3 regions of the Marisediminitalea sp. genome follow, and region 3 is predicted to be linked to each of the others. Evidence: predicted binding sites of a transcription regulator. Region 3 holds the regulator's gene; each other region holds the start of a gene.
What was found. The regulator MetJ, encoded in region 3, represses methionine synthesis genes. The targets are predictions, from matches to a motif close to TAGACGTCTAGACGTCTA.
Positions count from the first base shown of each region.

Region 1: the regulator MetJ is predicted to act here: its motif matches at 4,473-4,490, upstream of metA (homoserine O-acetyltransferase MetA).
Region 2: the regulator MetJ is predicted to act here: its motif matches at 1,963-1,980, upstream of thrA (bifunctional aspartate kinase/homoserine dehydrogenase I).

Region 1 covers NZ_CFIDRX010000047.1:8,349-22,167, forward strand. The annotation lists gene AC4MRN_RS08245 (protein-glutamate methylesterase/protein-glutamine glutaminase) at 1-218, shown strand, start outside; gene AC4MRN_RS08250 (ParA family protein) at 256-1,026, shown strand; gene AC4MRN_RS08255 (chemotaxis protein CheW) at 1,029-1,829, shown strand; gene AC4MRN_RS08260 (chemotaxis protein CheW) at 1,848-2,336, shown strand; gene AC4MRN_RS08265 (DUF2802 domain-containing protein) at 2,352-2,768, shown strand; gene AC4MRN_RS08270 (glycoside hydrolase family 28 protein) at 2,808-4,250, opposite strand; gene metA (homoserine O-acetyltransferase MetA) at 4,553-5,491, shown strand; gene AC4MRN_RS08280 (homocysteine S-methyltransferase family protein) at 5,495-6,550, shown strand; gene metH (methionine synthase) at 6,560-9,184, shown strand; gene AC4MRN_RS08290 (DUF938 domain-containing protein) at 9,177-9,773, shown strand; gene AC4MRN_RS08295 (M13 family metallopeptidase) at 9,804-11,870, opposite strand; gene AC4MRN_RS08300 (GNAT family N-acetyltransferase) at 11,885-13,105, opposite strand; gene AC4MRN_RS08305 (regulatory protein RecX) at 13,147-13,602, shown strand; gene alaS (alanine--tRNA ligase) at 13,808-13,819, shown strand, end outside.
Region 2 covers NZ_CFIDRX010000091.1:1,168-14,986, forward strand. The annotation lists gene thrA (bifunctional aspartate kinase/homoserine dehydrogenase I) at 1-1,776, opposite strand, end outside; gene AC4MRN_RS12475 (PepSY domain-containing protein) at 2,161-2,679, opposite strand; gene AC4MRN_RS12480 (hybrid sensor histidine kinase/response regulator) at 2,792-4,849, opposite strand; gene AC4MRN_RS12485 (two-component system response regulator) at 4,898-7,000, opposite strand; gene AC4MRN_RS12490 (ATP-binding protein) at 7,310-10,777, shown strand; gene AC4MRN_RS12495 (SpoIIAA family protein) at 10,791-11,168, opposite strand; gene aceK (bifunctional isocitrate dehydrogenase kinase/phosphatase) at 11,299-13,110, shown strand; gene AC4MRN_RS12505 (MAPEG family protein) at 13,247-13,630, opposite strand; gene AC4MRN_RS12510 (DUF3833 domain-containing protein) at 13,664-13,819, opposite strand, start outside.
Region 3 covers NZ_CFIDRX010000083.1:14,995-18,060, forward strand. The annotation lists gene metF (methylenetetrahydrofolate reductase) at 78-968, opposite strand; gene metJ (met regulon transcriptional regulator MetJ) at 1,116-1,451, shown strand; gene AC4MRN_RS11925 (malic enzyme-like NAD(P)-binding protein) at 1,533-2,771, opposite strand.

The sequences.
Region 1 (13,819 bases), on a different contig from region 3:
TCTACGGCGGTGATACGCTAGCCATTATTTTAACCGGAATGGGCGCTGATGGACGTGAGGGATGCAGAACATTGAAAGGCCTGGGGGCTAAAGTATGGGCGCAAGACCAGGCAAGCAGTGTGGTTTATGGCATGCCACAAGCGGTTACCGTCGATAAACTGGCGGAAGTGAATATTAATATAGATGATATAGGTAGCTGCATTATCACCGAGATGTAACCGGTGAGCCAATATTAGCGCTGTTGGGAGAGTAGCGGTGAAAATCTGGACCATTGCCAATCAAAAAGGCGGGGTAGGGAAAACAACCACAACGGTCACACTGGGTGGGCTGCTGGCAAAGCAGGGCCACAATGTGTTGCTAGTTGATATGGACCCGCACGCTTCATTGAGCTACTACTTCGGCATTGATTCTGAAGAGCTATCACATTCAATTTACGATATTTTTGCTAATCCTTCCGGATTAAGCGACGATAAAGTCCTAGACTGTTTGTGTTCAAGTAAGCTGGACAGCTTATTTATTTTGCCGTCGACGATGGCATTGGCCACCTTAGATCGCTCAATGGGCAATCAGATGGGCATGGGCCTGGTACTAAAAAAGGCCTTGAAGCAAATCGAATCACAGTTTGATTATGTGCTGATTGACTGTCCGCCAGTGCTTGGCGTGTTAATGGTGAATGCGTTAGCAGCCTGCGAAAAAGTGGTTGTGCCGGTGCAAACTGAATTCCTTGCACTCAAAGGCCTGGACAGAATGATGCATACCATGGCGATTATGGGCAAAATGCTAGGACGTGAATTTGACACCATTATTGTGCCTACCATGTTTGACCGGAGAATAAACGCGGCCATCGCAGCCCACAAACAGTTATTGTTAGATTACAAAGAGCAAACCTGGATGGGCATGATTCCGGTAGACACCCGGTTCCGTGATGCCAGCCAGATGCAGGCCCCCGCTTCGATTGTTTATCCGAAAGCTCGTGGGGTGTTTGCGTATCAGAAATTATTGAATACATTGGACAGTGACGACTAGTAATGAGTAAAAACACGCCGTTCGCCAAAGAAGAGGTAATGGAAGAGTACCTCAGCAGTTTACTGCGGGATGTTGAAGATCCTGCGGAGGCAACTGCGCGTACGGCAAAATTACTCGAGCAAGCTACCGTTGAAGTGCCTGATGTTGCGCCTGTCGTAACGCCGCCTGTTGTCGAAAAACAGGTAGTAGAAAAACCAGTTGCAGAGAAGCCCCGGGAACGGGTCGTCGCCAAGGTGTCATCGCCCGACGAGCAGGTGATAAAAGACGTAGAAGAGCAGGTTGCAGTCGTTGCACAACAGCAAAATGCTGCGCCGCCTAATGCGCCTGTACTGCCACTTGAAAAACGTCTTGATGATAAGTTTCAGGCGTTGTTCTTTGAAGTGGCGGGGTTAACCCTGGCAGTGCCTTTGATAACGTTGGGCGGTATTCACCAGCTTACCAAGCTCGGTCCGCTTTTCGGTAAACCCAAATGGTTTATGGGGATCATGCTGCATCGGGAAGAAAAATTGAGTGTTGTTGATACTGCACAATGGGTTATGCCCGAAAAATACGATCAAAATCTGGCAGATCAGCTAAACTATCAATATCTTATTATGTTAGGCGATAGTTCGTGGGGACTCGCCAGTGAAAAACTAGTCAATACTGTATCGTTGACAAAAGCTGATGTGAAGTGGCGTGAAGCGTCCAGCAAACGGCCTTGGTTGGCGGGTATGGTGAAAGATAAAATGTGTGCATTGCTTGACGTTGATGAACTAATTGCAATGCTAGATAATGGCTTGGGCAGTAAAGACCAGGTGCCATAGTCAATTGGAGCCAAGTACATGAGTGATGATAGAAATAATAACGCTGCAAATGTAGACGATCAGGTGTTGCAATGGGTCACCTATCGTTTGGGTGATGAAACCTATGGCATTAATGTAATGCAGGTTCAGGAAGTGCTGCGTTACACCGAAATTGCGCCTGTGCCTGGTGCACCGGACTATGTTCTGGGGATTATCAACTTACGGGGCAATGTTGTTACCGTTATTGATACCCGTGCCCGGTTCGGTTTGCCGCCAGAAGACGTCACTGACAATACCCGTATCGTTATCATTGAATCTGACGAGCAAGTCGTTGGTATTCTGGTAGACAGTGTTGCTGAGGTCGTTTACCTGCGCTCTTCAGAAATCGACAGTGCGCCTAACGTAGGTACCGAGGAAAGTGCGAAGTTCATTCAGGGCGTAAGCAACCGCGATGGTGAACTGCTTATTCTGGTAGATCTGAACAAGTTATTAAGCGATGAAGAGTGGGACGAACTGAGCAGCCTGTAACGGCCTGACGAACACATGGAAGTATCAAAACCACTTCTTATTGCCGTATTCGCTTGCCTCCTGGCGACAGGAGGCTTTTTAGTTAATTGGCTGAATACGCGCAAACAAATCCGCTTACTCAAGCTGGAGCTCGACGATCATAAAAAGCTGATAGCGCAATTGACCCGATCGCAGCAAAATTTTTACAATACGATTGAAGAAGGGCAGGCCCGCAGTATGGCGGTGGCGCGCTCAGTAACGTCATTGGAAAATGATATAGCAGCACTGGCAAAGCAAATTAAAACGGTTAGTGAACAGGATCCCGATAGCCGCCTCTATCAGCGTGCTGCTGAGATGCTGCAAGCAGGCGCCAGTATGGATGAAGTCATGCATAGCTGCGACCTACCTGCCGCTGAAGTCCAGTTGCTAATGAATATTCACAAACCCGCGTAGCCCGAGGCGACTTAACTTTAAAACAGGTCGCACAATCAGCTATTCAATCCGCACATTGTGTACGTGCTCGTGTAGAAAAGCGTCTCCGGACAAAGCACTCACTGCAAGATTAGACAACTGCACGCCATTTACTGGTAATTCTGCCTGACCTGATATCTGACTGATGAAAGCGGCATTATTCACAGTAATATCGGCTATTTGTATATTCTCAATGGCTGTCAGGCGTCGCTCATAGGTTGGAACCAGGGTTCGCCACTGATAAAGCACATCTGTGTCAATGGCCAGTACACCACCGCCAATAGTATCGGCGTTTACGCGTTCAACAATGATATTTCGCACGAAGCCTCCGCGACGTTCATTGGTTTTGATAAACACGATGTTGCCCGTTCCGCGGTATTTGTGTTCATCAGAGGTGAACGCTTCCCCGCCGTCAAAGTGGCAATCATGTACCCATATATTTTCTATGCCGCCGGACAGCTCACTGCCAATGGCGAGTAATTGGTGTGCGCGTTTAATTCGACAATGGCGCATAACAATATTCCGGCACGGGGTATGTAAGCGCCAGGCATCCTGGTTGCGCCCGGCTTTTACCGCTATGGCATCATCGCCCTGATCAAATGTGCAATGCTCTATAAGCATATTTTGCGTCATTTCGGGGTCGACACCGTCATTGTTGTGGCCATGGGCTGATACGCTTACATGGCGTAATACAACATCTCTGCACATATAGGGGTGCAATACCCAAAACGGACTGTCCTGAATATGTATCCCTTCGACTAACACATGCTGGCAACGGTTAAACTGAATAAAATGAGGGCGAAGGTTGGCACCTTCATAAGCCATTTGCCGATCTTCAACGGCGATATCCTTCGACGCCATATGATAAAGACTGGCAATGGCGTCCATATGGGCTTTGGGGCGCGCGTACCAGTCTTGCCAAATATCTAACTTTGCCCGAAGTGTTCCTTTACCGCTAATCGCTACATTGCTGCATTCATAAGCATAAATAAGTGGCGAATAGTTATAGCACTCCATGCCTTCCCAACTGGTTTTAACCGCAGGCAAGTAGTCGCTGGGGTTTTCAGAAAACAACAGAGTGGCACCGGCTGTCAGGTGCAGGTTTACATTGCTACGTAAGTGTATGGGCCCGCATAGCCATTCACCAGGTGGAATTATGACGGTTCCCGCACCCGCACGATTGGCTGCAGCTATCGCGCTGCGTAATGCACTATCGTTTGCGGATTTGTCCTGCGCGACTGCACCGAAATCGCGGATATCAAACCCTGTGGCCTGACTAAAATCGGGAACAGTGATTCCCGGCATTGCAAAAGGCGCGTTCACCTTGATGGTTTCTGTTGCTGGCAGTGAAGTCTGCCCGGGTAATTGCTTCATTGTTGAACATCCTGATAAAGCAGCACAGGCAAGGCTGCCCTGAATAAACTGCCTGCGAGACAACGCCAGTTTGTATGGTTGGTCAGGCATTTTTAATTGTCCTTATCACTCTTATTTTCGTTTAGCTACTTTCCCTAGCTACGTGCAAACTGAACGTTGTTGTTTAGTTTGGGTAAAGCAACAGGCTAAGGTCTGAGTATTAACATTACAGAGCAGTTTGGGTGTTGTCTGCGTTGCGTTACTCATAATGTGTTTTTCTTTCCGAATGCGAAACCAAGGAGTCACGTCATGGTAAATGCCCGTATAAACATTTAGACGTCTAGACGTAAAGATGTTGACATTGCCTGCGCTTTAGCGACAATAGCACAACGAGATTTATGCCCGGAGTGACTATGCCTATCAGGATCCCAGAAAATTTGCCTGCACAAAATGTGTTGTTGGGTGAGAATATTTTCACCATGGATAGCCAGCGTGCTGCGAGTCAGGATATCCGCCCTATGGAGGTGGCTATTCTTAATCTGATGCCAAATAAGATTGAGACCGAAGTGCAACTGTTGAGACTGTTGTCCAATACGCCATTGCAGATCAATGTCGATTTAATTCGCATTAATGATCTCGCGCCAAAGCACACTCCACAATCGCATATGGATGCGTTTTATCATGACTTCAACGATGTGGCAGATAAACGCTATGATGGCCTGATTGTAACCGGCGCGCCTTTGGCGCTGCTCGATTACGAAGACGTCAACTATTGGGACACCATGAAAACCATTCTGGAGTGGGCAAACCGCAACGTGCAGTCAACATTGTATCTGTGTTGGGCGGCGCATGCGGCCATGTATCATTTTTATGGTATCCAGCGAAAACTCCGGGATGTAAAGCTGTCCGGGGTATACCATCATCAGGTAAAAGACCCGCATAACGAGTTGTTGCGAGGGTTTGACCCGGAGTTCTACGCGCCACATTCGCGTTACGGCTATATCAATACCGATGAATACGAGAGCATTGACGGCGTTAAAGTGATTGCCGAATCTGAAGAGGCCGGGGCTTATGTGGTGGCATCTGATGACAAGCGCATGGTGTTTATTACCGGGCACCCAGAATACGATCCTGAAACACTGGCAGACGAATATCAACGTGATGTTCAGGCTGGTCTGAATCCCAATATTCCATGTAATTACTTCCCCGGGGATGACCCGACACAGTCTCCTCTAGTAAGATGGCGCTCTCACGGCAGCCTTCTTTTCACTAACTGGATAAACTACTATGTTTACCAGACAACGCCGTACGATTTGAATCAGCTGGTAGAAAAGAACCAGCATAAGAGGTAACACGTGACCAGGTTAACAGACGAGCAATTTTATGCCCTGGCGGCTCAGCGCATTCTCATTTTGGATGGCGCAATGGGCACCATGATCCAGCGGCACAAACTGGAAGAGGAAGATTACCGGGGCAAGGAATTCGCCGACTGGCATTGCGATATCAAGGGCAATAACGATCTGTTGTCCATTACTCAGCCAGATATCATTTACGACATCCATTGTCAGTACCTGGCTGCGGGTGCAGATATTATCGAGACTAACTCTTTCAATGCGACCACCATTGCCATGGCTGACTATGACATGGAAGCGCAATCGAGGGATATCAATGTGGCTGCCGCTAAGCTGGCGCGCAAAGCCGCAGACGAATTCACGGCGAAAACACCGGATAAACCGCGCTTTGTCGCCGGAGTACTGGGCCCGACAAACCGCACGGCGTCCATATCGCCAGATGTGAATGATCCGGGAAAGCGCAACGTGACCTTTGACCAACTCGTAGAGGCTTACACTGAGTCCTGCGAAGCCTTAATTGAAGGCGGTTCCGATATCATTCTTATTGAAACCATCTTTGATACGTTAAACGCCAAAGCTGCCGCATTTGCGGTGGAAACCGTCTTTGAGGCGCAAGGATTCAGATTGCCGGTTATGATTTCCGGGACAATTACCGATGCATCAGGTCGCACGCTGTCTGGCCAAACTGCCGAAGCGTTTTATTATTCACTGCGTCACATTAAGCCTGTTTCATTCGGTTTAAACTGTGCGCTGGGGCCGGATTTGTTGCGTCAGTATGTAGACGAAATTGCTTCTGTATCAGAATGCCTGGTGTCTGCTCACCCCAATGCCGGTTTGCCAAACGAATTTGGTGAATACGACATGGAAGGGCCTGAAATGGCTGAACACATTAAAGAGTGGGCCGGTTCAGGTTTGGTCAACATCGTCGGCGGCTGTTGTGGCAGCACTCCCGAGCATATCCAGGATTTGGTCAACGCCGTTGCCGGTGTTACGCCTCGCGCCGTTCCTGCATTTGAACCCAAAATGCGGTTGTCTGGCTTAGAACCCTTTGTGCATTAAGGTATTGACGTGTCTGCAGAATTTTCAAGTTTTATTAATATCGGTGAACGCACTAACGTAACGGGTTCAGCCGTATTTAAACGCCTTATTTTAAATGGCGATTACGAAACCGCATTAGACGTAGCCCGCCAGCAGGTTGAAAACGGTGCCCAAATCATCGATATCAACATGGACGAAGCCATGTTGGATTCGGTGAATGCGATGACGACCTTTTTGAACCTGATCGCGTCAGAGCCCGACATTAGCCGTGTGCCTATCATGATTGACTCCTCTAAGTGGGAAGTCATCGAGGCCGGCCTTAAGTGTGTGCAGGGCAAAGCGATTGTGAACTCAATTAGCTTAAAAGAAGGTGAAGCACCGTTCCTGCATCAGGCGCGCCTTATCAAGCGCTACGGTGCCGCTACAGTGGTAATGGCATTTGACGAAACCGGACAGGCCGATACGCAGGCGCGTAAGGTTGAGATTTGTCAGCGCAGTTACAAATTACTGGTAGAAGAAGTTGGCTTCCCGCCGGAAGATATCATTTTTGACCCCAATATTTTCGCCGTCGCGACGGGGATCGAAGAGCACAACAACTACGCCGTCGACTTCATTGAAGCAACCAGAGTCATTCGTCAGACCTGTCCTTATGCACACGTATCGGGTGGTTTGTCGAACATTTCATTCTCGTTCCGGGGCAATAACCCGGTTCGTGAAGCGATGCACTCAGTTTTCCTGTATCACGCCATTCGCGCGGGCCTGGATATGGCGATTGTGAATGCCGGGCAGTTGGAAGTGTACGACGAGATCCCGCAAGAACTGCGCGATGCCGTTGAAGACGTGATTTTAAATCGTCATGAAGACGCAACCGACAAGCTGCTTGAGCTGGCTCCTAAGTATCAGGGCGACGGTAAAACTGTTGTTAAGGAAGATTTGGCCTGGCGTGAGTTGCCGGTGAATAAGCGTTTGGAACACGCGCTGGTAAAAGGCATTACGGATTATATTGAAGACGATACGGAAGCGGCACGACAGGCGGCAGAAAAGCCACTGCACGTGATCGAAGGCCCGCTGATGGACGGCATGAACGTAGTGGGCGACTTGTTTGGTGAAGGAAAAATGTTCCTGCCGCAGGTCGTAAAATCCGCGCGAGTTATGAAAAAGGCCGTTGCCTACCTGCAGCCCTACATTGAAGCTGAAAAATCAGAGGGTCAGAAGAGCAATGGCAAAATCCTGCTCGCGACCGTGAAAGGCGATGTTCACGACATCGGTAAAAACATTGTGGGTGTGGTTCTGCAGTGTAATAACTTTGAAGTTATCGACATGGGGGTGATGGTGCCGTGCGCCAGTATCCTGCAAAAAGCCAAAGAAGAAGACGTCGACATGATTGGGCTGTCGGGGCTCATTACCCCGTCTCTTGATGAAATGGTGCACGTGGCGAAGGAAATGGAGCGGTTGGAGTTCGATCTGCCTCTGCTTATTGGCGGCGCGACCACCTCTAAAGCGCATACAGCTGTAAAAATTGAACAGCACTACCATGCGCCAGTGGTGTATGTACCTAACGCAAGTCGTGCCGTGGGTGTGTGCCAGAAGCTGCTGAATGCACAATCCCGCGCTGAGTTTGCTGAGCAGCTCAGCAAAGAATACGACATTGTGCGTGATCAGCACGCGCGTAAACAGCCTCGCAGTAAGCCGGTCAGTTTGCAGCAGGCACGCGACAATGCGCATGTACCAGACTTCAGTACCGCGCCGGTTACACCCAATAAACTAGGTGTAACGCCCGTAACGGTGCCGCTCGAAACTCTGCGCAATTACATTGACTGGACGCCGTTTTTCCTGACCTGGTCACTGGCAGGCAAGTATCCGCGCATCCTGACCGATGACGTTGTTGGCGAGCAGGCTCAAAGCCTGTTTGACGATGCCAATGCCATGCTGGACACCGTGATTGCCAATCAAAGCCTGCAGGCTAAAGGTGTCATCGGGCTGTTTCCTGCCAATCGCCAGGATGACGATGTGGTGATTTATGCCGATGAAAGTCGTCAGGAAACCCTGGGCGTGGCGCACCATTTACGTCAACAAACCGACAAGCCAAAGGGCGCGAACTACTGCTTAAGTGATTTTGTGGCACCAGTAGGCTCTGGCATTAATGACTATGTCGGCGCGTTTGCAGTGACAGGCGGCATTGGCGAAGATGAGCTGGCAGCGTCTTATGAAGAAAAAGGCGATGACTACAATGCCATCATGGTAAAAGCGGTTGCAGACCGACTTGCAGAAGCTTTCGCTGAATACCTGCACGAACAGGTTCGTAAGCAATACTGGGGCTATGCTCCGGACGAATCGCTGAGCAATGATGACCTTATCCGCGAGAAGTATCAGGGCATTCGACCGGCACCGGGTTATGCGGCATGTCCTGAGCACACTGAAAAGCAATTGATCTGGGACTTGTTGAACGCGGAAGAGCACACCGGCATGAAGCTCACCGAAAGCTATGCAATGTGGCCTGGCGCGTCAGTGTCGGGCTGGTATTTTGCGCATCCGGAAGCCCGTTATTTTGCGGTAGCAAAAATCCAACAGGATCAGGTTGAAGATTATGCCAAGCGCAAAGGGTGGGATATCGAAACTGCTCAGCGCTGGTTGGGTCCCAATCTGAATGACTAAGCCATTTAGCCAGGCCTGCGAAAACAACAAACAGCCGATACTGGCTGAGTTGTCGCGGGCATTTGCTAACAGCAAAACGGTGCTGGAGATAGGCAGTGGTACCGGGCAACATGCGGTGCATTTTGCGCGTAACCTGCCTCATCTCAGTTGGCACACCAGCGATGTTGTAGACAATCACGCTGGTATTCAGGCCTGGGTACATGAAGCCGGGTTAGCGAATCTATTTGACCCCATCACGTTGAAAATTGGTGAACATCCGTTCCCTGATATCCCGTTTGACGCCGTATATTCTGCCAATACTGCTCACATTATGTTTGCTGATGAAGTGGCGTTAATGATGCGTAGCATTGCCCAACAATTGCCTGCACAGGGGATATTTTGTCAATATGGTCCTTTCACGCTGAATGGCCAGTTTTCATCACTGAGTAACGAGCAGTTCCACGACAGTTTGCTAAGCCGCGGATATGGCGGTTACAAAGACATTAACAGCCTGAAGGTCTGGGCGGGAGAGGGGTTACAACTCACCGAGATTCGTCCAATGCCGGCCAATAATTTGTTGCTTATCTGGCAAAAAAAAGCCACCGATTAACGGTGGCTTGATTTACGTTTTAGCAAATTATTACCAGATACGTACACGCTCTTCTGGCGCCAGGTAAAGTGCATCACCTGGCTGCACGTCAAAAGCTTTGTACCAAGCGTCGTGGTTACGCGGTGCTAACGCACGGAATTGACCCGGAGCGTGAGTACCTGCACGCAACTGACTCAGCATGCTTTGTTCTGTGCGCTTTTCTTTCCATACCTGAGCCCAGGCCAGGAAGAAACGCTGGTCGCCGGTCAGGCCATCAATGACAGGCGCTTCTTTGCCATTCAGGCTTAGTTGATAGGCGTGATATGCCATTGCCAGACCACCTACATCACCAATGTTTTCACCAAGGCTGTTGCGGCCATTTACGAAGTTACCTTCGATAGGCTCGTATGCGCTGTACTGCGCAGCAAGGGCATCGGCTTTAGCTTCAAACGCGGCGCGGTCTTCATCGGTCCACCAGTTTTGCTGAATACCGTTCGCATCTGACTTAGAACCCTGGTCGTCAAAGCCGTGACCCATTTCGTGGCCAATTACCGCACCAATGGCACCGTAGTTTACCGCTGGATCCGCATTTGGATCGAAGAACGGAGGCTGAAGAATCGCAGCAGGGAACACAATTTCATTGAATGAACTGTTGTAATAGGCGTTCACTCGCTGTGGTGTCATACCCCATCTCTCACGATTTGTGGGTTTTAATTCTTCTTCCAGTTCCTGCGCTCTGAAGAACTTACGCAGATTGTGTTCATTTGTCAGCAAATCATCGGCGGTGATCGATAAGCCTTCATAAGAAATCCACTCATCGGGGTAGCCAATTTTAGGACGGAATGCAGCCAGCTTGGCCTTGGCGTTGACTTTGGTTTCTTCGCCCATCCAATCCAGGCCGTCAATGCGTTCGCCAAGTGCAGCGCGAAGATTTTCAACCAGTTCGGCCATTTGCGTTTTTGAACTTTCCGGGAAGAAGCGATTGACATAGCTCTTACCAATAGCGAAGCCGAGGGACTCAGTCCCTGACATTGCGCCTATTGCACGTTTCCAACGTGGACGAGGCTCTTGCTGTCCGTACAGGGTTTTCCCGAAGAAATCAAAATTCGCCATGTAAATATCGTCTGACAACATAGACGCGTTGTTAGATATCGCATGGTAAGTCAGGTAGGTTTTCCAATCTGTCAGCGATGTGTCATTTACAATTTCAATGACCGCGTTAACCGGCTCGGGTTGTGAAATGTTAAGTTCCGGCGCTTTGTAGCCCTGCGCATTTAACCAAGCGTTCCAGTTGAAGTTAGGGTAAGCATCGCTCAGTTCTTCACGCGCGATCTGGTTCAGGGTCAGGTCACGGTTTCTACGCTTTTCTCTTGGCCATTGAATCTCTGCAATGCGGGTTTCCAGGGCAAGAATTGCCTGCGCTTTCTGCTCTGTGTCGGTCTCACCCGCAAAACTCAGCATAGTTTCAATGTGCTTGAGGTAGGCACTGCGGATATCTACGAATCGTTCTGCATCACTCAGGTAATAGTCACGATCTGGCAGGCCAAGACCACCTACACCAACAGACATCTGATATTCATTCGGTTCCAGTCGGTTATAGCCTAAACCACCCCAAAGTGGCGAGTTAGTGCCGTGTAGCCAACTCTTACCAAAGAAGGTTGTTAGTGCGTCAACCGAGTTGATGTTGTTGATTTCCTCAATGATTGGCATCAATGGTGCGATGCCTTTGGCATTGATGGTGTCTGTATCCATGTAGGCCGTGTAGAAGTCGTGCACTAACTGTTCGTCAGGTGTTAAATCATCCGATGCCATAATGTCATCAATAATTTGTTTGACCTGTTCTTCGCTGCGATCCGCTAGCTGAGAGAATGCACCATAGCGGGTTTTATCTGCAGGCAGTTCATAGTTTTTGTACCAGGTACCGCTGGCATACATAAAGAAATCATCGCCAGGTTTAACGCTCATATCACGGGCAGTTAAATCGACGCCAAAAGACCCAATCTGAGCGCTGGCTTGCGCTTCGGTCTGAGTTTGTTGTGTGGTTTGGTTCTCAGGTTTGCTACAAGCCGTTAGGGCTAGTGTAGCTGCAACAGATGCTGCAATTAACGTGTACTTCATTTTGATACTCTGTGTTAGATGTCGTCAGAAGACGGTTTATTGTTGATGTTAATGTATTTTGTTATAAAAGTGTTGTTGAAAGGTAATACATCCTGCGCCTGATTGAAATACTGTTCAATAACTGGCGATTCCTGCTGTAAAAAGTTGTCTACAGCCTGATGAAAATCCGGGTGCCGCATGGCGTGTTGGGAATAACAAAATATGGGTTCGAACCCGCGCAGAATTTTGTGCTCTCCCTGAGTACCCGGGTTAAATAACGGCAATTGCTTCTCAATGGCGAAATCAATTCCCCGAAAATAACAGCACTCAAAGTGCAATGAATCTATGTCCTGCAAGCAGCCCCAGTAGCGACCGTATAAGCCGGTTTTATCATAGAGGAACAACGCGGACGCAATGGGTTGCTCATCCAGGCTGGCCATTACCAAACACACGTTATCTGCCATGGTTTCCTGCAATCCATAGAAAAACGCCGGTGTCAGATACCCAGTGTGCCCACTGCGTTTTAAATAGGTATCCTGGTAGCAATCAATAAAGGTGGTCATGTGCGCAGTGGTGAGCTGCTCCCCGGTTAACGTTTGAATGTCGAGCCCGTTCCCTGCGAGGCGATGACGGTTTTTTCTGATATCCCGGCGCTTGCGCGATGTTAACACCGCAAGGAAATCGTCAAAGCTTGAATAATTGCGGTTGACCCATTGGAACTGCACACTTCTGCGAGTGGGGAGAGCCAGTTGTTCAAACGCAGCACAATCGTGGTCGTGAAATAACCAGTGAAAAGACGAAATACCTGACTGGTTGGCCCAGACTTCCTGAGCTTGTTTTAAGGTGCTGAGGCAATCGTTAAGCTGTGTGCCAGGCCGCAATAGCAGGCGAGGCCCTGTAACCGGAGTGAACGGTATCGCTGCAATCCACTTTGGGTAATATGCAAACCCATGTTGGTGATAAGCATTGGCCCAGCTGTGATCAAAAACGTATTCACCATAGCTGTCGGTTTTAACGTAACCCGGCACCAGTGCGACCAGCACATCGTCCTTGTAGATAACCCAATGGGCAGGTTGCCAGCCGGTATCCTGACCTACGCAGCCAGTGTCCTCCAGCAGTGCAAGCCAGTTATACTGCACGAAGGGGCCGCCCGTTGCTGCATGAACAGCCAGTGAGTCCCATTGGTCCTGAGCGATTTCTGAAATGGCATCAAGGCATCGCACGCGGTACCCTTGGATATTTACTTCGTACGCCATTTCGTTAGTATGCCCCGTTAATGAAAAAAGTTGATTTAAACATGACAGATAGCGACCGCAAAATCATTATGGATTCGATTACACGCATGTTGTCACGACGAGAACATGCGTATGCTGAGCTCATACGAAAATTACAGCAAAAAGGCTTTCAGACAAACGCGTTTGTGCCGGTGTTAGAAGAATATCGCGAAGCCGGTATCCAAAGTGATGCCCGTTTTGCCGAAATGAAGGTGCGCGCAGGCGCCGCGAAAGGACAGGGCCCGGGTCGGGTAAAAATGGACTGTCAGCAGTGGCAGGTCGATGAACACTTAGTAGAACAAGCCATTCAGGAAAACGAAATCGACTGGTTTGAACTTGCTTTGCAAGTACGGGCAAAAAAATACGGCATTGAACGCATCTCAGACCGGGAACTGCGCTACAAACAAATGCGCTTTTTACAGTACCGCGGATTTTATCAGGACCACATTGAATACGCGCTTTCAGTAACAGAAGAATAAATACTGTGGTTTAATCGAAACAATCAATCTGCCTGATAGTAATTATTTCTGCCCTCTGACCACGCCATTGCTTAACAAAGCGCCATCATCCATGATATTGTTGCAACCCTCAAGAACATGCGGTTTTTGTGCAGCCAGACCAATTAATCAGCGACAATAAAACCGCAAACAGGCTTTATAAACAACAAAGGATTTCAGGTTCTCAATGACTCTATCA
Region 2 (13,819 bases), on a different contig from region 3:
CTTTTTGTAGTAGGCCAACGTGTCGGTATTGGCTTTTTTGTTTGGCGTTACCACGTGGAAACCATTTTCCATCATATCCACATACTGGCTGGCAATGCTTGCGTTGCTGGTACAGTCAACAATGACCGGATTAACCAGCGCATTGCTATTCACGAAATCGTGCAGACGTTCTACAGAGAACTGGTCCTGTGCATCTGCTAGTTCAGCTTTCCAGTCACCGGCCAGGTCGATACCCTGACTATTCAGCAATAACTTGCGGCTATTCGCGATACCGTAAACACGTGCCTGAATATTGCGACCCAATAACGTAGGTTGCTGCTTTTCAATCTGCGCCAGCAATTCAGCACCGACGACACCGCAACCAATCAGGAAAATATCGATAGTGTGGCGGTCTGAGAAGAAGTTCTGGTGAATCACTTTTACCGCTTTCTTAGCGCGCTTGGCTTCAATAACGGTAGAAATGGAACGCTCTGATGAGCCCTGCGCAATGGCGATGTTGTTTACCCGAGCTTGAGACAAGGCGTTAAAGAAGCGTGCAGCCAATCCTTTGGTATGACGCATGCCGTCACCCACCAGGGTCACAATAGCCAGGTCGTGGCGCACTTCGATAGGGTCCAGCAACTGGTTCTGTAACTCCAGCGCAAAAGCGTCTTCCAGCAAGGTTTGTGCACGCTGGGCATCTTTGCTGCTAATACAAAAACTGATTGAATATTCTGAGCTGGACTGCGTGATCAGGCTGATAGAGATATGTGCGTTAGACATGACCTCAAACACACGGCTGGCCATACCCACCATGCCTTTCATACCCGGACCTGCAACATTGAACATAGCAATATTGTCGAGCTGTGAGATGCCTTTTACGCTGGTCCACTGGGTACTGGCTTCATTACTAATTAAAGTACCCGGCGCGCTGGGGTTGAGGGTATTTTTGATCAAGCAAGGGATATGATGCTGAGCAATCGGGCCGATGGTTTTAGGGTGCAGTACTTTGGCGCCAAAATAAGACAGCTCCATGGCTTCCTGATAAGTCAGCTTATCGAGCAATACCGCACCTTCAACCTGGTTCGGATCGGCATTGTACACACCGTCAACGTCTGTCCAGATCTCGCAGCACTCCGCGTCGATACAGGCCGCCAGTACTGCAGCAGAATAGTCTGAGCCGTTGCGGCCTAAAGTGACTTTTTCGCCCGCTTCATTTGCCGCTACAAAACCCGGCATAATGATCAGCTGACTGCCGTCAGTGTTTACATCGCTAAAGCGCGCTTTACTCAATGCTACGTCGGCGATGCTGTCCAGGTAATCCCCTTCAGCCAGTACATATTTTACCGGGTCAATAACAATGTTGTTCACGCCCTGCGCTGTAAGGATTGCGCTGAACAAGTTAACGCTGATGTATTCGCCCAGGCTCATGATGCTCGCTGTTACCGGATCCGGCGAGCAGCCCAATAACGCGATACCTTGCAGTTGTTTGTTTAACGCGCTTAAGTGTGTCGCGATAAAGTCGCTTATACGTGCGAATTCGAAACCATCAAGTTGCGCATTCAGTTCTTCAGCAATGCCGTTTACTTTCTTATCGAGTTCCGCAAACAGCGCGCTGTAATCTTCACCTGCTGCCGCCTGGTCGCACAAAGCACCAAGCGCATTGGTTACACCTTTTGGAGCAGACAAGACCACAGCAGCACCACTTGCCTGGTGAATGGTCGTGCTAATCTCGGTCACCCGCATGTAACGCTGTGCATCGGCCAGAGATGAACCACCAAACTTTAAGACTTTCATTGAATGCTCCTTGACTGCATTGTGTTGTGGGCTAATTTGGCCCTTTCGTTACCGCAAAAAAAAACCCGCTCTTTTCAGGGCGGGCTTTCGTTGTCTGTTTGCTTACGCGCACTAGCCAGCGACCGCCCTCCTAGAGGTGGTAATAATCATGCCGGTGGTGCTAATCATCGTCTTCATGCGTTCAATTTGCCGTATAGACGTCTATATGTCAACAGGCTTTGCGCATTTTTCAGACCGTTCCGTTGCCTTTATGGCCGGAATCTTCATATTTGGGCGCGCATAATAGCACGTAAACGCCTTGTTCGGCTAGGGATCCACAGAGTAAATAGCAAAAAGGGGCGTCACTGAAGTTTCGCCCCTCTATTTTGCTCATTGCGGCATGACTTACGAGCCGAACATCACCATAAGCACCATGAGCACAAAACCCACACCGGCTATTTTAAGCCCGTTTTTATAAGGCAGTGCTCTTGGCATAAACATCAGGAAAGACGAGACAACGAAGAACAATAACGCCACACCAAACGCAATATTCACAATAAACAGCGGACTGTTCGTAGTGGCTTTGTGCAGCTTCACCATTTTGGCCAGCGGTGCTGGGTAATCCTTTTGCGTATAGACCACCTCACCGCTTTGCTTGTTGTATTCGCCCTGACGGAATCGAATGGTGTCTGCAGTCTCTTCTACAACCGCAAAGCCTTTCATACGCAGTTGCTCACCTAAACCTTTACCACTTAGCCCAACTTCCAACTGACGTTCGTGCGTGCTTTCATACTTTAAAAAGTCCGTTGTTCTGAAAATCAGTAACACACCGCTGATCGCATACACGGCCATGATACCCGCCAGGAAAAAACCAATCCAGCGATGGTATTGTCGAAAACTATTGTGAAACTTTGGTGAAGGCATGTTTTTCCTCATGAGTAAATAAAGTTAATTCGGCTAGTTTGCCGAAAAAATGATTTTGATTACAGTGAATTAACGTTTCTTGACTTTTGGTGGGGCTCTTCAAACCTGTGTGTTAGTGGAATTTGCGTTCGGACACCAACAACAAGGTATCGCGAATATTTTCCACGGATACCGGCTTGGTTAAAAATGCGTTCATACCCACGTTAAAGCAGGCTTGCCTGTTCTCATTGGTGGTATTTGCTGTCATGGCAATAATGGTGAGGGATTTGTGGTCATACCCCAGTTCACGGCGAATTTTTCGCGTGGCCTGAAATCCATCCATCACATCCATTTCACAGTCCATAAAGACCACGTTGTAATCCCTGTTTTGCTTTAACGTCTTAATTGCTTCCAGCCCATTTACCGCATAGTCTGCGGTCAGGCTCAGCTCAGACAGCATGGCTTCCATGACGATGCGGTTTATTTCATTGTCTTCTACCACCAGCACTTTCATACCTTGAAGTTGCGCGACTACTGACGGCGAAGCGACGCGTCTGGCAGTGATATTCGCCTGCTCGGAATAGGGAAACTTCAATGAAACAGTAAATTCAGAGCCGGCTCCCGGATGACTATGTACGCTTATGTCACCATGCATGGCCTGGCACAATTCTTTGACTATCGACAAACCTAACCCCGTACCGGCGTTCGCCTGATTGTCGAATTGTTGAAACGGCTTAAAGATACGCGCGGTCTGCTCCCGGGTCATCCCCTTACCGGAATCGGCCACACGAGCTACTAATTCCAGCAACGCGCCGGTTTGTATTGTGGTGATAGTAAATTTAATGTGCCCGCCAAAAGTAAACCGCAATGCGTTATTCAGGATATTCGTGAATATTTGCTTTACCCGGACCTCATCGGCTTCAACCCAATCTTGTTGGCAATAATGGGTTTCAAACTCCAGTTGTATACCTTGCTTTTCACAAAGCGGTAAATACAACGCCTGCAGGTCGTTAAACACTCTTGCCAATGACAACGGCGCAGGCGAAATCAGCAATTCACCACTGTCTATTTTTGAGTAGTCCAACACGTCATTGATAAGACGTACAAGGGTCTCCGAGCTTTGCATTGCAATCGCTATTTTGGTTTCCAGAATGTCTTTGTCCAGACCGGAGTGAATGGTTTGCAACATGCCAGAAATCCCATTGATGGGCGTGCGCAATTCATGGCTGATTTTAGCAATTAATTGACTGCGTGCCTGCAACAGGTTCTCGGCTTCCTGCTTTTTCACTGCAAGCAGGTTTCGATTTGCGACCTGGGCATCAATATCCTGAAACGCTCCGAACAAGCGAACGCATTCGCCATCTTTGAATTCTGCCTCGCCTAATGCTGCAACCCATTTTTCTTTGCCGGTATAAGTAATCAGGCGGACTTCCAGGCTCCAGGACTCACCTTTCTCAAAACCGCGCTCAACCGCATCAACAATTTGCTGACGGTCTTCCCCTTCTTTGTAAAAGTCGATGGCGGTTTCCAAATTGGGCTCAAAGTCGTCGGGCACTTCATGAATAAAGCGCGTCTGATCGCTCCAGTACACTTTGCCGGATTGCACATCAACTTCCCAAAAACCAATGTTCGCAAGGCGCTGCATGGCTTGTAAAGAATTTAGCCGCCGCCGTTTCCATACCAGGCTTTCGTCTCTGGCCAACGCCGTTTCAATGACCGCGGCAATGGTTTTGATTAAATCAAGCTCAGCATCGCTAAAAGCAGATGCCTGTTGTTGGGTGAATAAAAAGAACAGAGTCCGGGGTAATTTGCCCTGACTTAAAATCGGCGCCCCCAGATAAGTGTGAATGGCAAACAAATTCACAAATGGGTGTTCTGACACATCAGACGTACTGCAGTCTTCGTAGTACGTTAGCTCACCGCTTTCAATGGCCTTATTACAAAGTACGTCTTTTACAGGCAGGGTAATACCTGCCTCAAAAGACAGCTGAGATGATTGATTGATGCTATGCAGTCGATACAGTGAATGATCAACGTCGTCGATGCCGCCATAGCCTACAGCGTCGGCACCAAACGATCCGCGGCAAATCTCGAGTAAGCGATCTATCATAACCGGCGTACTTAGATTTTGATCCGACGATATATCTAAGATCGTCTTGTAAATAAGAGGGTTACCGCGTTCTAACTGCATAGGAATAACCGGTTTTCTGACTAACTGGTTTATTTTTAGTGTCGGGTATCATACCACTTGTGGCTCATTAGCCAAGAGCGAAAAAAAATCGTTCTCATTTATTGGTTTACTAAAGTAATAGCCCTGTCCCTCTTCACAGTTAATTTGCTTCAGCGTCTCCCATTGCTCTGCGGTTTCGATACCTTCACCCACCAGTTTCAAACCCAGACTATGAGCCAGATGCACAATCACATCGACAATGTTTTTTGCTTGCTCGTCTGCCAGCATGTCTTTCACAAAAGAACGATCGATTTTAAGGATATCGAGTGGAAACATCCTCAGATAGCTCAAACTCGAGTAACCGGTACCAAAATCATCCAATGCAATTGAAATTCCCAACGACGATAACTGCGTTAAAATATCCCGGGTTTCTTCGAAGTCAGTCATTAGCGCAGACTCGGTAACCTCCAGCTCCAACAAATGACTGGGTAAGGCCGCTTCGTTTAGCATGTCCTCAAGCTGGTTGCAGATATCACTTTCGTGAAATTGCTGAGCCGAAATATTCACAGCAATCTTGAGCGGGTGCCCCTGACGTTCCAATTTTTTAGCGGTTTGAATACTTTGTTGTAACACCTGACGGCCAAGTTCGTGAATTAAACCTGACTCCTCGGCAAACTCAATAAATTTGTCGGGCGGGATCATGCTTCCATCTTCTCCGGCCAGTCTGACCAACGCTTCCGCACCGGTGATCGTTCCCGACACCAAATTGTATTTTGGTTGATACTGCACAATGAGGCTTTCATTTTCCAACGCAGTGCGAAGCGACTTTTCAATACTTACCCGTTCGTTAAGCTCCAACTGCAGGTTGGTAGAAAAGTAACAATAACGGTTCTTTCCGGTGGTTTTCGCTCTGTACATGGCGGTATCGGCATGGCGCATTAACTCCTCAGCGTTTGACGAGTCGGTTGGGTAAAAGCTTATTCCCACACTAACACTGAGTTTGTGTTCTTCACCTGAGATTGAAAACGGTTCCTGAATGGCTTCAATGATATCCATCGCCACTATATCCGTCACGTTGTGCGAATTGATTTCCGGAATCATAACCACGAATTCATCACCACCGACCCTCGCAAGTGTCGTTTCGGTGTCGCACAGATGTTCCAGCCGTTGCGCCACTTGTGTAATCACAATATCACCCACTGAATGCCCCAGCGCGTCATTGAGATACTTAAAGTTATCGATATCAATCAACAATAAGGCGACAGACTTCCGGCTTATTTGTGCACGAGAAATGCTCTGCAACACGCGGTCATGCAACAACATGCGGTTCGGCAGGCCGGTGAGCTGGTCGTGATTTGCTAAGTGGGTCATTTGCGTCGCAAGCGCAATAGACTCGGTCACATCCTGGAACACAATCACGCAACCGACCAGATTTTGTTGCTTATCGCGGATTGGCGCAGCAGAGTCCTCTACCCGGTATTCACGCCCTAAACGATTGGTAATTTTAGCGTTCAGCGCCATGGCAACGACACGCTTTTCTTTCAACGCAATTTCAACCGGGTTAGGCAATGGCTGATTCGTTGTAGCATCGGATATCACCATAACCTCGCCAATTGGCAAGCCAATAGCAGAGTCTTTGTGCCATCCCGTCAGCCGCTGAGCAACCGGGTTAATGAAGGTGATTTTCCCTTCTTCATCTGTCGCAATGACCGCATCCGCAATAGAGTTTAAGATGACTTTCAGATACTGGCGCTCTTCTTCAATTTGTCGCCGCGCACTAATCACCGCGCGTTCCTGAAGCTTTAACTGCAGATGATTATTAATACGCGCTCGGCACAACGTTAAATCAAACGGCTTGGTAATGAAGTCGATCCCCCCCATTTCAAGGGCTTTTCGCTCAGTCTCGTAGTCATGATGAGAGGTAATGAAAATAACAGACGGCACTTTCGTATAGGCCTGTTCTTTAATGCGCTTGCACACATCAAAACCGTTGATGTCAGGTAATTCAATATCCAGTAACACGATATCCGGTTGAGATATCGCGGCTAATGCGAGCCCTTCCTGCCCATTCTCTGCGGTTGATACCTGGGCTAAGTCCTCAAGACCACTGGCGAGGACTGCCAGTGCCCCTGGGTCATCGTCGATGACCAGAATTTTTAATGTCCCTTCCATTGCAGGCTCCTCCATTTACTACTTCATTGCAAGGTTCGATATATTCGCCGTCCAGCCTGAACGGGTTCGTAAGCAACCCTATTGCGAATCAGCGTCGCTTTAATAAATGAAAAAACAACACTTTTTCACATTACTGCCTATACTTACCCACTGAAATCAGCAGAAAACATAGCAATATATCGCAGCTTTGAAAAAGCGGCTGGATGTAAATCGTTCCCTCATAGATAATGATTAGCATTCAATCTGGTTTTAGTATAGGTGATTGGTCGTATTTCACTAACTTTTGATGAACTGTAAAGCGAGCCAACTTTGAGCAACATAAAATACACCTACATACTGCTAGTCGGATTATTTGGCCTGTTATTGGGCGTGTCACTGATTCATGAAAGCTATATAGAGAAAGAAGCCTTCAACGAAATTGCAAAACAGCACCAGGTCAATTTACACGAAATTAAAATCGACTTTTCGAATCGTATTAATGAAAGTATCAATGCCATTCACTTTTTATACTCCACGCCGCCGATTAGCGGTTTGGTGAGAGCATCTGAAGACCCGGAAGGTATCGACCGTCTTGACGACACGTCTTTTGATGGCTGGCGGTCGCGACTAGAAACCATTTTCACAGCTTTTCTTGAAAACAACGCCCAATACTCACAGGCCAGGGTGATTTATGCAGACTCTGGGGACGAATTCATCCGGGTGGAACGCTTTCGTGGTGATGTTCGCGTTGCCACGCCTAATTTGTACCAGAACAAAAAACACACTGATTATTTTATTGAAGCGACGCAGTTAAAGCGGCAACAGCTTTATGTTTCACCGATTAGCTTAAACCGTGAATTTGGTGAAATTACCGTACCTTATCAGCCAACGATTCGTTTTATCCTGCCCATTTTCACCGAGCAGGGGCAACTTTTTGCTTTTCTGATTATCAATAAGAACCTCACCAGTCTGTTCGAATCAGCCAGAGAATTTATTCCGGCAGGCCAACAGTTGGCTTACAGTGATGAGGCAGGATACTTTCTGGAACACTTTGATCCTGCACTGTATTTTACAAAAGATTTGTCACCTGATAAGACCTTTACCAGTGAATATACAACGACGACGTTGATACCTAATCTACTAAGTAAAGTAACCCCGCTATCCGGCACAATGCCAGCTAGCTATGTGTCCAGCAGCGCAATGATGGTGCCTTCAGGACATCGTCCTTACCAACTAACCGTGTCGATATTCAGTGACAGTGCGTTTATTGATAAGTTCTTGTGGGATCGCCGGGTCTCTTTTTATACCGCCATTGCAATTGTGCTATTACTGTTCTCAATGGCTTTGTCATTAATTAACCGTGCATCGAATCGCAATCGCAAACTCGCCGAAGCCAGGGCTGAAGCGCAAGCCGTGGTGACTGCTGCGATCGATGTCATCATTACCCTGGACAATCAGGGTGCGGTTACCTCGTGCAACTTCGCTGCCGAGCGTATGCTAGGGGTGAACAAGCAACAATTGTTGGGTGAAAAGCTCGACCCGTACTTTAACCCGCACTCCAACACGCCCATTGAAACCATAATATCCAATACCGAAACTGAATCAGATCTTACATGGAACAAAGGCGCAGAAGAGTGCCATTATCACTGCACAAAAAGCGTGATTAAATTGTCAAAAAAAGTCTCTGCATTGGCGCTGATTTTTCGGGATTCGACTCAGGATATGCAAGCCAAACAGGAAGCTGCCAACATAAACCAGGTGCTGGAAACCAAAATTGCTAAACGCACCCAGGAGTTGGAATCTGCACGCAATGAAGCGGTAGAAAACAGCAAGGTTAAAAGTCAGTTTATTTCCAATATCAGCCATGAAATGCGAACACCCTTGAATGGAATTTTGGGTGCTCTGGCCATGTTAAAACGACAGCGCTTGCTACCGGAAACTGAAAAATTCATCAATATGGCTGAGGTCAGTGCGTTTAACCTCAACGTCCTCATCAACGACATTTTGGACCTGTCGAAAATTGAAGCAGGTAAACTGGATTTAGAGAGCAAACTGTTTAACCCAACGGTATTGATAAACGATCAGGTCACCACCCACGCCGTAAAAGCCATCGAAAAAGGGCTGGAATTTTATCTCGATACCTCAGCGCTTAACTTTCGCACGTTTCGCAGCGACCCACATCGACTCGCACAGGTGTTAAACAACATTATCAGCAATGCCATAAAATTTACCGAGCGTGGAGCGGTTATTGTAAAAGCCCGTACTGATGCCCTTGACTCTACCGGTACGCTTACCATCACCGTCAGTGATACCGGCATTGGTATCGCCAAAGAGAAAATACCGAAGTTATTTAATGCGTTCCAACAAGCCGACAATAATATTGCGTCCAGATACGGTGGTACCGGCCTTGGCCTGCTAATTTGTAAACAACTCGTCAACATGATGGGGGGAGATATTACACTCGACTCCGAGCATCACAAAGGCACTGATGTAACCATTACCCTGCCAACTAATGAGTGGGACCCCTATGCCGAAAGTGAAATTAAGCGACTTACCGATAAGACCGTGGGCGTCTACACTCACAGTGAAAACGCATCTCGAATTATAACTAATATAGTGAAAAGCCTGGACGGCAAGGCATTCATATTGGAAAACAGCCATCTTGAAGCGCCGCTTCCCGATCTCCCCGACAATTTGATCGTGGATGTACCACTTTCTGAAGCGACGAAACTGGTGACCTGGCTGTCATCGCAGCCGAACAAACCCAAGTTATTCGTGCTAAAAGCCTTTACGCAGAACTTTCATTTAGACTATGAGCCACTGGAGTATCTGAATAAACCCCTGTTACGCACCGAGTTTTTAGCGAAATTTATTAATCAGCGCGGGCAAACTTCCGAGTTTGTTTCAGACTTTTATCACCGACGTCAAACTGATGTAGATGCACAGCACCTTTACGACGCAAGCACGCTGAAAGGCAAAGTACTGTTGATTGTCGATGACAACGACATCAACCTGGAAGTAGCTGCCAGTCTGCTATCGGAACTACCTGTTACCATTTACTGCGCGAACTCCGGTGAAGATGCTATCACCCGTTTGATAAACCTTGAATCAGAGGGCACGCCAGCCGATGCTATTCTGATGGATTGCAATATGCCGGGTATCGACGGTTACGAAGCCACCCAGCTCATCCGCCAGGGAAAAGCCGGGGAGCATACAGCGGCAATCCCGATCATCGCGATGACAGCCAATGCCCTGCAAGGCGAAAGAGAGAAATGCTTGCGCATTGGCATGGACGATTTTATTACCAAGCCACTGGAACCCAATGAGTTTATAACCAAGTCGGTAGCATGGCTACAAACCGAGGAAGTGGTGATATCAACGCCAGAAGAGGCGCAAACCAGCCCCCAAAGAGAAGAAGCCACTGCGGCTTCAGGCAATACACAGCAAGAATCTGAACTAAGCTTACCGATTTGGGACAAAGGTGCAGCATTGGGAAGACTAATGAACAACGAGGCATTACTGAACAAGCTTGTTGATATCTTTCTGTCAGGAGCTGAGCCCATTTTCGCAGAGCTGTCAGCAGCGGTACACAATGGCGACTACGAAACAGTGCGTCAGCGCAGTCACAAGCTAAAAGGACAAACCGGAGAAATTGGTGCTCAGCAACTCTACGACACCATGAGTAAACTCGAACAAAGTGCTAAAAACCAGGAGCCAGACATAAACACACGGTTCAATGTCGCCAAAACCCAATTTGAGGCCCTGTTAGACGAGCTAAAACAAGCCACAGAAGCCTGATTCAGGAGTTGCATTATTCACACAACCAGTTAATCGCTTCCGTTGAATCAGTAAAGTAGTTGGCTTCGCCACCAATAAACCAGTCACCCACTGTGGCCATTAGCGCTTGCCAGTCTTTATTTCCCACGATGGCGATTTTTTCGAACTCGTTGCCGTGCTTTAAACCAATTTTGAAGTCATCCCACGCGGCGCGCAGCTCCCAGCCACTAAATGCAGTCACATCTACCAACATTTTGACATGTGGTGAGCCAATCGTGTTTAACGCACCTTCCAGCAGTGGCGTAAACGCTTCGTAATCGGCATGGGTCAGTTTTCCTGCGGCTTTCATTACAATGTAAAGGGTGTTTTCAAAACGCTCTATTCCGATTGAAATACTGTGAGTCTGGGTCATAACTGGCGGTCCGGGTTATTCAGTCTTACACTTACGCTATCTCATATTCGCCTGCTGTATGCTGACATAAATCAACAAAAATACCTGTCTCATTCGCCTGCGCCATGCGCTGTGGTAAGGTGACAGCGGATTGACTACGTCGAGTAAAAACGTGACAGAACACGCTCAAGCCAAAAAAATGGCCTATCAAATAATGACCAGCTTCGATAAAAACTATCGCTGGTTCAGTCGAATTACCCGCGGCGCGCAGGAGCGCTTTGAGAAAGGACACTGGCGTGATGCCCTTGCCGCTTCTAAAGAGCGTATCAGCATATACGAACAAAGCCTGGCCGATGCCGTTGCAGATTTGTACGAACAAATCATCGTGCACCAAAAAGACGTTGAATTCTGGCATACGTTGAAAGCGGCTTTCGCCAACCTGATAGAAAGCCATCCGCAGTACGAACTGGCTGAAACCTTCTACAACTCCGTTATCGGAAAAGTATTTCGGCACAGGTCTATCGACAACAACATTATGTTTGTATTGCCAAGCCGGTGCTTCTTGCCCGGACAGGACCGGGCAAAAGTCATTCACAGTTTCGACACCAAAACCACCGTGGCGGAAATGTACGAAGCCATTTTTGCCTGCTATCGCTTTAATATCCCGTTTGAAGATCGCACCAGGGACATGCAGTTCCTCGACGATGCCTTGCGCAATCGACTTACTAAACAAGAACTCGGCAGTGTATCTGCGGTAGAAATGCTGAAATCGGTATTTTATCGCGGTAAAGCGGCTTATTTGATTGGCCGCATTAAGATGCCCGAGCAAACCCTGCCGTTCGTCATTGCATTGCAGACCAACGATAGCAATGCCCTGTTTGTAGACGCGCTGCTCACGGACCGCCATGATCTTAGCGTTATTTTTGGCTTTGCCCGCTCTTATTTTATGGCAGATACCCAATACCCGGGCGAACTGGTTGCTTACCTGCACGAGTTAATGCCCAACAAAAAAGTGTTCGAATTGTACATTGCCCTGGGCCACTACAAACATGGCAAAACGGTGTTTTACCGCAACTTTTTACAGCACATGGACAAATCTGACGACGCCTTCGAAATCGCGCCAGGTATTCGCGGTTTAGTGATGATGGTGTTTCACCTGCCTTCTTACGGTGTGGTGTTTAAGATCATTAAAGACGAGTTTGCTGAAAGCAAAAAAATCACCCGCGAACACGTTATCGATCGCTATCGGCTGGTAAAGATGTCTGACCGAGTCGGACGTATGGCAGATACGCACGAATACGTGAATTTTCGTTTCCCGCTGCACAGGGTACACCCTGATTTATTAGCCGAACTGCAGGAAACCTGCGCGTCCAGTGTCAGCATCAGCGGTGATGAACTGGTGATCAAGCACTTGTATATCGAGCGAAAAATGACGCCCCTAAACCTGTTCCTACAACAGGAAACCGACCCACAGAAATTAGAAAATGCGATTGACGAGCTCGGCACCTGTATTAAACAAATAGCCATGGCTAACATCTTCCCCGGCGACATGCTGCATAAGAATTTTGGCATCACCCGTCACGGCAGGGTCATCTTTTATGACTACGATGAAATTTGTTTGATGAGCGAGCGTAACTTCCGTGATATTCCGAAGTCAGACGATCCCTACGCCCTTGATACCTTGTCTGTTGCACCGAGTGATGTATTCCCGGAGCAATTCGAGCACTTTATTGTGGGTAAGCGACCATTCAAGGAAATGCTGAAAGCCAAGCACGGCGACCTGATGACTTCCGAATACTGGCGACGCGTGCAGAAAGAAACATCCAAAGGGGAAATCCACAACTTCACCCCTTACCCACAATCCCGTCGGTTCAGCCGCCACCCGGACAGAATCGAGCAATTAACCGCAGTTACGTCAGCTCCAACCAATAACGACGCGAAAACGAGTGGTGAATTGTCGTAGCGCATAACCATCGAACTACAGCATCTCGACAATGAATCAAACACACTACGTTACTCACCCATGGCAGGCGTCATGGGTGAGTAAAAGTGTCTGGAAACAAGTGTTTTGAAGTGTGACTAAAAGCCTAAACGGGTACCTACATTGCAGTAATAAACAACGCAATACTGATCGCCAGCCCTGCAACAAAAGCCACACTTCGAAGCGTATTCCACGCATACCAGTAACAGAATAAATACAAAATTCGGCATGCAACAAAGCTCAGAGCTAATGTAATGTGGGTGGTGCCAACAGACGATGTCGCCAGCACAACCAAGGCGGCTGGGGCGAAATAGGTGATGGCTTCAAAGCAATTGTAATGTGCGGCATTTGCCCTTGCCCCAAAGCCCTTGAGCGACTGTTGCTGTTCCCGGGGTAACGCGTTGTCGTAACCGCCATGCCGGTGCATTGCCACCGCCAGCGGTATTTTAGCCAGAAATGGCATAACACAGACGAGCAACAAACAACCCACGTATAACGTCATAAGATTCCCTCCTTCAGGCTATTAACGCAACGACTATTGGCGTTGCATAAAAATAGTAACTTCGGCCATGACCAACCCGAATTTTTTAATATACGAGCGGTTCATCAGGGTGTCATTGTCCAGCGCCCAGAACCAATCGTCAAACGCAACCGTGTACGTGGTGTCATCAACAGGCAGGTCCATGGAATA
Region 3 (3,066 bases):
AACAATTCCTTGCCTATGCTAAAAAGCATAGTCTACCGCGTCCTTGCGGTTCATCAAATAATTTGTGATACGGGCGTTTAATTCCCGTTGGCACGCACACCCAGCATGTGGCAAATAGCGTAGCTCAACTCGCTGCGGTTCAGGGTATAGAAGTGGAAGTGCTTCACGCCTTCTTTGGCCAGTACTTTTACCATATCCATGGCAATGTTGGCGCCTAACAGGTTGCGAGTGGTCTGATCGTCATCGTCCAGGCCTTCGAACATTTTGTGCAGGTAACCGGGTACGTGTACGTTCGTGAAGCCTGCAAACTTCACCAGCGTCTGATAATTTGTGACCGGTAATATGCCCGGAACGATATCCAGGTCGATACCTGCCGCAGCAGCACGATCGCGGAATCTCAGGTATACGCTCGCGTCAAAGAAAAACTGTGTAATTGCTTCTGTCGCGCCGGCTTCCGCCTTGCGTTTCAGATTCAACAGGTCGAACTGAGCGTTTGGTGCTTCAGGGTGTTTTTCCGGATAGGCCGCAACAGAGATATCGAAATCTGCCACGTCTTTCAGCAGGGCAACCAGATCAGACGCATACATGTCTGTTTTTTCCACGCCAGGCGGCAAGTCACCACGCAGGGCTACGATGCGGCGAATACCGGAATCCCAATAATCCTTAGCAATCTGCTTCAGTTCGTCTTTGGTGGCGTCAACGCAGGTTAAGTGCGGTGCCGCGGTTACGCCCGTTTGTTGTTGAATGCGCTTTACGATGTCATGAGTACGATCACGCTCGCCACTGTTAGCACCGTAGGTCACCGACATGTAAGACGGGTTTAATGGCGCCAAACGCTCAACAGACTTCCACAGGGTCTTTTCCATCGACTCTGTTTTCGGCGGAAAGAATTCAAATGACACGTCTATGTCACGTAGTTCTGACAGCGATTGGTTTAGGGCATCGACCCCTTGTGCGTATGACACCATGATCTAATATTCTCAACTGGACGTTTAGACGTCTAAACTAAAGAATATATGTCTAGACGTCAAGCGGTTTACACTGCTCAATTGACCTTTTCTGTGGTTTGTTTAGAATTTCTCAACATAATAAATAATCATTAGCTGGAATTAATAATGGCAAAGTGGGACGGAAAGTACATTCACCCGTACGCAGAACACGGTAAAAAAAGTGAACAGGTTAAAAAGGTCACTGTTTCGATTCCCATCAATGTACTGAAAGTGCTGACGGATGAACGGACCCGACGCCAGATTAATAATCTGCGCCATGCAACTAACTCGGAGCTGTTGTGCGAGGCATTCCTGCATGCCTTTACCGGGCAGCCGTTACCGGATGATGAAGATCTACGCAAAGACAACCCTAACCGTATTCCTGGCGAAGCGCGCCGCATAATGCTGGAAATGGGCCTGGATCCCGATGCCGAGGAAGGTGAGGACAGCGAGGAAGAATAACGCGCTTAATTCATTTAGCGCGAACACAAACAAAAAACGCCTCATCTGAGGCGTTTTTAGTATTGAGAGCTGCTAACTCGCTTATTTGTATTCAGGTACCACGTCTAAACGGGCAACGCCTGAATCAATTGCAGCTTGTGCTACGGCTTTCGCTATGCGCGCGCACAAACGCGGGTCCATAGGTTTTGGAATGATGTAATCTTTCCCAAACGACAACGAATCCGATTTGCTGGCCTTCAGTACAACCTCTGGTACGGGTTCTTTGGAGATAGCCCGTAACGCTTCAACAGCAGCCACTTTCATTTCATCGTTAATGGCCGTCGCCCGAACATCCAGTGCTCCGCGGAAAATAAACGGGAAGCACAATACGTTGTTAACCTGATTTGGATAATCAGAACGACCCGTTGCCATGATGATATCTGAGCGAGTGGCTAATGCTACTTCAGGCTTGATCTCAGGATCCGGGTTTGAACAGGCAAATACAATGGGGTTAGGTGCCATCAGTGCCAGGGCTTCTGGCGGAAGCAGATCCGGGCCGGATACACCCACAAAAATGTCTGCGCCTTCCATCACATCCTCAAGGGTGCGCTTGTCGGTATTGTTCGCAAACAGCATCTTGTGTGGTGTTAAGTCGTCACGACGTGTGTGGATCACCCCTTTTCTGTCGAGCATATAAATGCGCTCGCGCTGGGCGCCACACTTAATTAACAGTTCCATACAGGCTACAGCCGCCGCGCCGGCACCCATACACACGATTTTGGCGTCTTCAATGGTCTTGCCTTGCACTTCGAGCGCATTCAGCATCCCAGCCGCGGTAACAATGGCTGTGCCGTGCTGGTCGTCGTGGAATACCGGGATTTTACAGCGCTTGATCAGCTCCTGTTCAATTTCAAAACACTCTGGTGCTTTGATATCTTCCAGGTTGATACCGCCAAACGTGTCGGCAATGTTGGCAACCGTATTGATGAATTCTTCCGTCGTGCGGTGCTTTACTTCAATATCTATCGAGTCCAGTCCGGCGAAGCGTTTAAACAACAGCGCTTTACCTTCCATCACCGGTTTTGATGCAAGTGGACCTAAATTACCCAAACCAAGAATAGCGGTACCGTTACTGATAACGGCAACCATGTTGCCTTTACCGGTATAGGTATAAGCGGCGTTAGGATCTTCTGCGATTTCGCGACAAGGCTCTGCCACGCCTGGGCTGTAGGCCAGGGCGAGGTCATCAACACTGTCGGCGGGTTTGGACAGTTCTACGCGAATTTTGCCCGGCGTAGGGTAGGCATGATAATCGAGGGCACGTTGGCGAAAATCTGACATTCTGTAAATATCCTGTAATGCTAGTTTTAGCACCTTTATGAAGGTGACCGTCAGTCGCTAGTTTATTATTGTTATTGTTGGCAAACTTTAACACAGTGAAATTGCTATGGTATACAAACAATTTCGCTTACACACCGTTAAAATAACGTGTCCGATGAGTTACTGCCAAATACAGAATACTATACTCACTATTTTTTGTGTTTATCTATTTTGTAAATACTATTTATTTGATGTATCGATAGTGGCGGGTGAGCGGTATATTTACGGCGAGCAGATACAAAATAAGCGCCGTAAA